One region of the Brevibacillus sp. 1238 genome, then DNA from elsewhere that is predicted to be linked to it. Evidence: riboswitches for the same ligand, from Rfam matches in the RefSeq annotation. Region 1 holds a riboswitch; the other holds the start of a gene.
What was found. A riboswitch is a leader RNA that binds a small molecule or an ion and turns the genes downstream of it on or off. The one in region 1 is predicted to bind S-adenosylmethionine.

Region 2: linked by a shared signal. The riboswitch ahead of M2298_RS22935 (homocysteine synthase) and the one ahead of M2298_RS12540 (2,3-diketo-5-methylthiopentyl-1-phosphate enolase) in region 1 are both predicted to bind S-adenosylmethionine.

The regions. Positions count from the first base shown of each region.
Region 1 is NZ_JARXWC010000004.1:331,691-335,916, reverse strand. Features, by position in the region: gene M2298_RS12550 (methylthioribulose 1-phosphate dehydratase) at 1-348, opposite strand, end outside; gene M2298_RS12545 (2-hydroxy-3-keto-5-methylthiopentenyl-1-phosphate phosphatase) at 352-1,020, opposite strand; gene M2298_RS12540 (2,3-diketo-5-methylthiopentyl-1-phosphate enolase) at 1,017-2,231, opposite strand; SAM riboswitch class I at 2,400-2,501, opposite strand; gene M2298_RS12535 (sigma-70 family RNA polymerase sigma factor) at 2,702-3,178, shown strand; gene M2298_RS12530 (anti-sigma factor) at 3,175-4,226, shown strand, end outside.
Region 2 is NZ_JARXWC010000013.1:37,246-41,471, reverse strand. Features, by position in the region: gene M2298_RS22935 (homocysteine synthase) at 1-1,204, opposite strand, end outside; SAM riboswitch class I at 1,295-1,403, opposite strand; gene M2298_RS22930 (rhodanese-like domain-containing protein) at 1,966-2,277, shown strand; gene M2298_RS22925 (SCO family protein) at 2,359-2,982, shown strand; gene M2298_RS22920 (YqzG/YhdC family protein) at 2,985-3,323, opposite strand; gene rnjA (ribonuclease J1) at 3,610-4,226, shown strand, end outside.

The DNA of each region.
Region 1 (4,226 bases):
GAAGTACAGCTCGGAGATGAGATTGTTCCAGACCGTATGGACGTGGAAGCAGGCACCTGCTTTGGCAAACTTTTGATAGACGACTGCGTGGATCAACGTTTCGGCGGACGGCTTGAGCGAGGTTGCTTCCACGGGACGGGAGTCTTGATCGACCACCAGATAGTCTTCCGGCGACAGCTTCGTCTTGTCCTTGCCGCTTGCCGTCACGGCAAATTGCAGCGGCTCGTCTTGAATCTTGATGGAGAGATTGCCGCTTGTGCCGGGAAACCAGTCCCGGCGGGCAAATGTCAGCTTGGCGTCATCGAGACGACGAAACGCGTCCAGACGCTGTTCGAGTGTTGCGGTCATGTGTCAGACAACCTCCTGTTTCAGTTGCGTAAGTGTGGCGATCACGTCGTGGAAGGTGGCGAAAGTGCTGTGTGACAGCTGTAGTTCCTCGGCTTTTTGCGCGAGGAAGGAGCGGGCGATCACGAAATCGGCAATTTTGGCGCCAGCCAGGTCAGTGATGGAATCACCAATGACGACACGATAGTGAGTGGCGGGATCGTAGCGGCGAATAATGGTTGTCTTGCACATGCCACAGCCGTTTGTGCAATGCTCGTCGCAGGAATGCGGCCACGTAATCGTGATGTTCTCTCCGGAGAAGTCGCTGCCGTTGCAGTAAATCGGGACATGATCCAAATCAAACGGAGCGAGGATCGGCTTTACGAAAAAGTCGATGCCGCCGCTCGTGATCAGCAGTTCGATGCCTTCCTCGCGGCAAAAGCGGACAAAATCGGCAAAGCCGGGGCGAATGGTCGCTTCGTTCACGATGTAGTCCACAATGTCCTGGCGCAGGGAGGAGGGCAAGAGCTGAAACAGCTTGCCGACGCCTTCCTGTACGCTGATTTTTTGCGACAAAATTTGTTCGGTAAGAGCTTCCCACTCAGGGGGAGCGAATTTTTTTACAATCGCGACGATGTTGTCTTTTTCCGTAATCGTTCCGTCAAAATCGCAGAACAGCACGAGCTTTTTGCTCATCGTGCGCCACCCCATTTCTCCAGGGCTGCCGCCAGTTCAGGCGATTGGTTCGCCGCTTCTCCCAGGGTGTGTCCAGCCGTGACTGCTGCGATTGCATCGACGAACGCTTTGGCCCCTGCGGTAGCGCCGCCCGGATGTCCGTGAATGCCGCCGCCAGCATTGACGATTTGGTCCAGACCGAAATCCGCATAAAGCTGCGGGACGAGTCCCGGATGGATGCCGGCTGATGGAACCGGGAACGAGCGGCGCACGCCTTCCAGCGGAGTGGTCAAGTTGGTCGCCAGTTGCAGCGCTTCTGTTTTGTCCAGGGCGACGTTGCCATATGGCGACGGGAACAGCACCAGGTCTGCTCCGGCAATTCGCATCAGGGTGCCGAGCAAAAGCGGAGTGGCGATCCCGTAATCAGGCGACGGATAGTAAGCGCCAGCGAGAGCGGGGTGGGCCATGATCGGGATGTTGACGTCCGGATCGGCTGCCAGGCGGTGCAAGGCATCGAAGCCAAAAGCGAGGACGTTGAACAGCAGGCAATCTGCGCCAGCTTCCACGGCACGCTTTGCTTTTTCGTTCAGCTCGTTGATCGGGCCAGTCAGGTTGGCCGCGTAGAGGACAGGCTTGCCAGTTTGCGCTTCTGTCTCCTGCGCGATCTCCTTGAAGGCGCGGATACGCTCCAAAAACGGCGCGCGATCGTCTGCGAAGAAGATTTCGTCATCTTTGACCAGATCGACGCCACCGAGCGCCTGTGCCCGGAATTGCGTCTTCAAATCTTCGAAGGGAAGACCGAGGCAAGATTTGAAAATGCTCATCAACAGCGGGCGGTTTTGTGCATCCAAACGTCCGCGCAGTCCGTCAATGCCGAACTTTGGTCCGGGAAAAGCTTGTAGAAACGACTCAGGGAAAGTGATGTCCACCAGCTTGATTTTTCCGTCCATGGACAGTTTCCCGAAGATTCCGGTCAAAAGCGAAGGAATGTCGTGCGTAAAATTGCGCGTCGGGTAGCTGACGGTGATCAGTCCGCGCGTCTCGCCGTTTTCCAATGTCTCAAGCGGCGTAGCGCTCACGGCTTCCCCGAGATAAGGAGCCAGCTCAGCTTGCTTCGCTGCGGGCAAATCCGTCCAGGAGCCGACCGTCATGCCAACGGCGATGGCGGCTGCTTTTTTGTGTAAGTCTTTGGCTTGCGTCAAATAAGTGACGAGGATGCGTTGATCACTCATGCTAGTCCTCCTTGGGCAGCTTGAAAAGTTTCGTGAAGCTTTCAGGCATGTAAAAAAGCCTCCCCAGAGCGGGGAGGCGGTTGTCGACTATAAAAACGTCTCGTCTCCTCTCATCTCTCGGGTCAGTAGTCGGGACAGAAGACGCAGCAATGCCGCTTCTCGTACCGACTCTTATCCGTTGGAATTAGCACCGTTTCGCTATTCAAGAAAAAAATAGCGCCGGTTGCCGGGCATCATAGGGCCAGTCCCTCAGCCAGCTCGCGATAAGAGTTATGTGGTTCACAGGCCAGTCAGCCGTGTGTGCTACACCCATGATATGACTTCTGTTGTCCGGAGTCAATCTTTGTTTTTTGCCGGAATGTGCTCTCTGCAGAGAGGGAAAAAGTGGCCGGAAGTGAAACTTTTTTCGCTAGAGGGCGTGGTACGTAAAGAAGGGATGTGGAGGCATTGGGAAAGTAGGCTTGGAGTATGTGTACCAGATGCACGTAAACGACATATACCGCTACCTTTTCCGGCTGACACGCGATACCAGGCATGCGGAGGACTTGACGCAGGAGGTTTTTTTCCGGGCGTATGCCTCCCTGGAAGACTACCGCGGCGAAAAGGTCAGGCCATGGCTGTTCAAGGTCGCTTACCACGCTTTTATCGATTGGCACCGCAAGCAAAAGCGCCGCCCGGTCGACTACATGGAAAAGATGCCGGAACGACCGGACGCATCCGCGAGCGACCCGGCGGAACTGTTGGTCGCTCAGGAATTGTGGAAAGAGGCATATGCGCATCTGGAGCAATTGCCGCCCAAGCAACGACAGGTCATTTTGCTGTCAGCCATGCAATTTTCCTACGCGGAAATGGCAGAGGTGTTGGAGATCGAACTGGCGGACGTCAAACGCTCGCTGTTTCGCGGTCGGCAAAAGATGCGGAAGCTGTGGAAGGAGGAAGGGCCATGACGCACCAAAACGGTCATGATCGCGAGCAAAAGCTGCTCGCTTATTTGAGAGGGGAACTGACAGGGGAAGAAGCAAAGCGGCTTGGCGAGGAGCTGGCAGCCGATGAGGCATGCGCAGAGCGGCTGGAGCGGCTTTTGCTGGGCGAAGAAGGAGAGCAGCAACCACGGGAACTCGACGCGCTGGACGAGGGCGGGCACAGCCAGCTTTCCGAAGCGAAGCAGAGGGCGATTGTCCGGCGGGGAAAATGGAAAAATCGCTTGCTCAGTTCCGTGTACGCTTTTGCCATCCCGTTTGTAATTGGCGTGGTATTTCTGGGCGTCAACGGATGGGTAGGGTCGTCGATGCACGATGATCTGCACCGGGTAGCGAAGGACATGGTCAATTTTACGCAGCCGGGTGTCAGCGTGGGCAGCAGCGGCGCGCAGGTGGGACTGCTGTACGGCAGCATCCAGATGGAGCTTCGCGAGCGAGTAGGGGCGGACATCAAAAACGCAGGCCGCTTTGAAAGCACCAACGTGTTGTGGAACGTCAACGCCAAGCCGCAATGGACCAACGGAGTGAGGGAGCAAAAGCTGTTTTTCCGCTATCCGCTTCAAAGCGGGCAAAAACCGGACGCAGACGAACTGGCGCATTGGCGCACGCCAGCCTGGACGACTTTGGAGAAGCTCCCCGAAGGAACCGTTGCCCAGTTGGCTGTCTCTTTTGCTGATTTTTTGACGTACGAGCAGTATTATGAGCGAATCTCCCGCTACATCAGCTCCGCCAACCAGGATACGGTCTGGTTGGCAGTGGACACCGGAGTGGAAGCCAGGCACGAAGACCAAAAAGACGGCTACCTGCTCTTGGGGCCGGGAGAAGCATGGGGATTTGCGGAGCACGAGCTGAATTACGGAGCGGCTCCGATTCAGGTCAACGGAGAAGGAAGCCGACGGATGGCAGCCTTTTTGGGGGAAATGGCCTACCTTGTCGAGCAAAAAAGCCTCGCGCGCGACATGGGACAATATTTGGTCTCGCGAAGCGATCCGCAAGTCGAGGAGCGCTATCGCTA
Region 2 (4,226 bases), on a different contig from region 1:
CGGGAGTTACTCCTGCCGTTAATTGCTCCGCTTCGTTCATTTGCTGGTGCGTCGTGCTCGCCGGATGGATAACGAGCGACTTGGAGTCGCCTACGTTTGCCAAATGAGAGAAGAGCTTTACGGATTCGATCAATGTTTTGCCTGCTTGCACGCCGCCGCGGATGCCGAAGGTGAGGATGGCGCCAGCGCCTTTTGGCAAATATTTTTGCGCGAGTGCGTAGTTGGCGTCGCCTTCAAGACCTGGGTAGCTGACCCATTCCACTGCCGGATGCTCGGCGAGGAATTTCGCTACCGCGAGTGCGTTTTGGCTGTGGCGCTCCATGCGCAGGTGGAGTGTCTCCAGACCTTGCAGGAACAGGAAAGAGTTGATAGGAGCTACGGCAGCGCCGATATCGCGTTGCAGTTGCACGCGCGCTTTGATGATGTAGGCGAGCGGGCCGACTGCTTCTGTATAAACGACTCCGTGATAGCTTGGGTCTGGCGTCGTCAGACCAGGGAATTTGCCGTTGTTCCAGTCGAATTTGCCGGAATCTACGATAATGCCGCCAATCGCCGTGCCGTGTCCGCCGATGAATTTGGTCGTGGAGTGAACGACGATGTCAGCTCCGTGCTCGAACGGACGGGTCAGGATTGGCGAAGCGAATGTATTGTCGACAATCAGCGGCACGCCGTTTTCGTGCGCGATGTCCGCAATTGCCTGCAAGTCGGCCACGTCGATGCGAGGGTTGCCGATCGTCTCGCAAAAGAGCGCCTTGGTATTATCGTTGATGAACGCGCGGAAGTTGTCCGGATTGGACTGATCCACAAAGTGTACTTTGATGCCCAGGCGTGGCAGCGTATGGGCAAAAAGGTTGTACGTCCCGCCATACAAGCTGCTGGATGCGACAATCTCGTCGCCCGCTTGCGCAATATTCAAAATCGAGAAGGTGATGGCTGCCTGACCGGAAGAGGTTGCCAGCGCACCTACGCCGCCTTCGAGCAGAGCGACGCGCTTTTCAAATGCGTCTTGGGTCGGATTCATGATGCGCGTATAAATGTTGCCGAACTCTTTCAAAGCAAACAGGTTGGCAGCATGCTCCGTGTCACGGAAGACGTAGGAAGTCGTTTGGTAGATCGGAACCGCGCGCGAGCCTGTTACCGGGTCTACCTCCTGTCCGCCGTGTACGGCGAGCGTTTCCGGTTTCCATTGTTGTTGGTCAGACATGATCATCTCTCCTTTTTATATGGGGGTAAGGAAATAAAAAAACGGAGCGTTCTCCTGAGTAGAAGAAGGCTCCGGCTATGCGCGGGTGTGCGTTCATCTCTCAGAATCTATGGATTCTGCAGGAATTAGCACCGCGCAAGACTCGCTTGCTGGTTGCCGGGTTTCATAGGGCCTGTCCCTCCACCGCTCTTGATGAAAATGTAGCTTTCAGTTGTTGTCATAATTGTATGAAAAACCATACTTCGCTGTCAACATCAAATGATTAAGTTATCGGGGTGGATTTTGTGGATTTTAAAGATTTACCCGTTCATGCTGTTGCCCATAAGATCCAGAGAGCCTGTCTGGTAAGCTCTGTTTACATGGTTTGTATGAGGGTTTCCTTCATCTGAAACCAAATGAGTTGCCTCACGAGATTGTTTTCCTTTTTTGGCATACAAGAGGACCGCAGCCAGAGTGCAAACAGCCAAAATTCCAAGGACATACATCATAGAAATAACTCCCCCTCACGCTAAGCTTCATCAATTATCAGCGTTCTTTTTCATGAACTGGCAGACATGGTTTTTTACTTGTAATTTTATAATTTTATGGTCATTTTTGTAAATTCTTTGAACTTGCAAGCAACCGAGCCTTGCTGTCACAAAATTGCCCCTATATCTCGGCGCTTTCGCAGCTCCCGCCGTTAGAAAACGCCTGGGGCCTATGATATGATGGAAATGGCAGAAAACGACTAAACGATTGTACATATAGGAGGAAAAAACGCGATGAGCCATGGCGTGAAGGAAATTACACCACAAGAGCTGCTGGAAAAGCTCGCGGCAAAAGAACAGCTTCAGGTGATTGATGTACGCGAGGTGGAGGAGTGGAACGAAGGCCATATCAAAGAGGCCAAGCTGATTCCGCTCGGCTTTTTGCCGCATCGCACCGACGAGCTGGACAAAGACATTCCGGTCATCATGGTGTGCCGAAGCGGCGCACGCAGCCACCGGGCAACTGAATATTTGTGTGAGCTTGGCTTTGACGCTGCCAATATGGTAGGCGGAATGCTGGCATGGCCTGGGGAAAAAGAAGTCTAGAAAGACAGAGAAAATGTGCGCTGCTCGCCGCTGCAAGCAAAGCGGGATGGCGCATGAGATGTGCAGGGGAGGCAGGAAATCGTGAGTGAAGGAGCACAGCAACAAGGGTCAGCGTTGCAGCGCCATTGGTTTACGGTGCTGGCAGGCTTGATTATCCTTGCGATTGTAGGTGTGTTCGGCTACAAATACTTGGCAAAAGATCCGATTCCGGTGATGAAGCCGATCGCGGACTTTTCGTTGGACAACAGTGACGGAACTTCCTATACGTTCTCGCAAGGCAAAGGCAAGGTGCGCCTTGTCGAGTTCATGTTTACCAATTGCCCTGATATTTGCCCGGCAACGACGTACAACATGTCCAAGCTTCAGGATCAGTTGAAGGAGAAAAAGCTGTTCGGCAACAAGGTTGAGTTTGTCTCGATCACCTTCGACCCCGACTTTGATACGGCTGAGGTTTTGCAGCAGTATGCAGCGAAGTTCAAGGCTGATCAAAGCGGCTGGAAGTTTTTGCGCGGAGATGCCCAGGCGGTGGAAAAAGTAACGAAAGACTTCGGGATCGCGGTACTGAAGCAGCCTGACGGTTCTTTTGCCCACACCGCCCGCATGTTCCTCGTCGACGGTGACGGCAACATGCGCCGTGCTTACGGCATGGCGGCGGACATGGACATGGAGCAAATGATGAAAGAAATGGAACAGCTCGCTGACTAGACTCAGACGGTTTCTTCGTACGTGATGTTCACGACTCGTTCCGTTTGGTTTTCAAATTCAATATGCACAAGAAGCGCCCACCTGCGATTGCCCTGCTGGAGCAAGAGCTTGAACGTCTCCTCTGACGTGGTGGGCGTTTTTGCTATGCGCCCGACATGCAAATAGTCTACGATTTGCGCGTGCGGATATTTTTGCATCGTTTCCTGCATCGCCAATCTGCCCCATTTGGCATATGGCGGCTGGGCATTTGCTGGGGCATACTGGAAAAAGAACAGCAGCAAACTTGCGGCCAGTGTAGCGAGAAAGCTGCGCGTGAGGAACATGTTCATGGAAGAATGCATGGCGGAGGCTCTCCTTTTTCGTGTTGGAAAACGGGCTTGCCATGTAGTCTGAAGTCTTTTTAAAGCGGTCATTCGTAGAAAATCCTTACACGTGCAAAAGGGGGCTTGCGGCCGGAGCAGTCGCTTGATGCCCAGCTTTTGCTCGAGTTGGAGATACCGCGTATCAGTTTTCTAATATTGACCGAAGATGAATGTGTGGAATTAACAAGACAGGATGAAACGAACGCCTCGCGTTGTGTTACAATAAGAATGGCATGCTTGGTTCGGGTTCCCAAAATCATGCACGATGAAGTTAGGAGGAAAGAGTTTGAGCGACGTTAAGATTTTCGCAATGGGCGGCCTCGGCGAGATCGGAAAAAATATGTATTGCGTCGAGTATGAGGATGAAATTATCATCATTGACTGCGGGGTGAAGTTCCCCGAAAATGAAATGTTCGGTATCGACCTGGTCATCCCCGATATTTCCTATTTGGTGGACAACCAGCACAAGATTAAAGCACTTTTGTTAACGCACGGACATGAGGATCACATCGGAGCGATTCCTTATATTTTCAAACAAATTAACGTGCCGATCTACGGTGGTCGTCTGACCCTGGGCTTGGTCAAGGCGAAGCTGGAAGAGCATCGCATGCAAAATGACGTGAAGATGATTCCGATCTCGGAAGATACGGAAATTCCGTTCAATCGACTGAAAGCGACTTTCTTCCGTACGAATCACAGCATCCCGGATTCGCTCGGGGTTGTGCTCCACACGCCTGAAGGCATGGTTATCCATACAGGCGACTTCAAATTTGATATGACTCCAGTCGGACAGACCACAGAGTACGGCAAAATTGCCAAACTCGGCGCGAGTGGCGACGTTTTGGCTTTGCTTTCCGATAGTACAAACAGTGAGCGCTACGG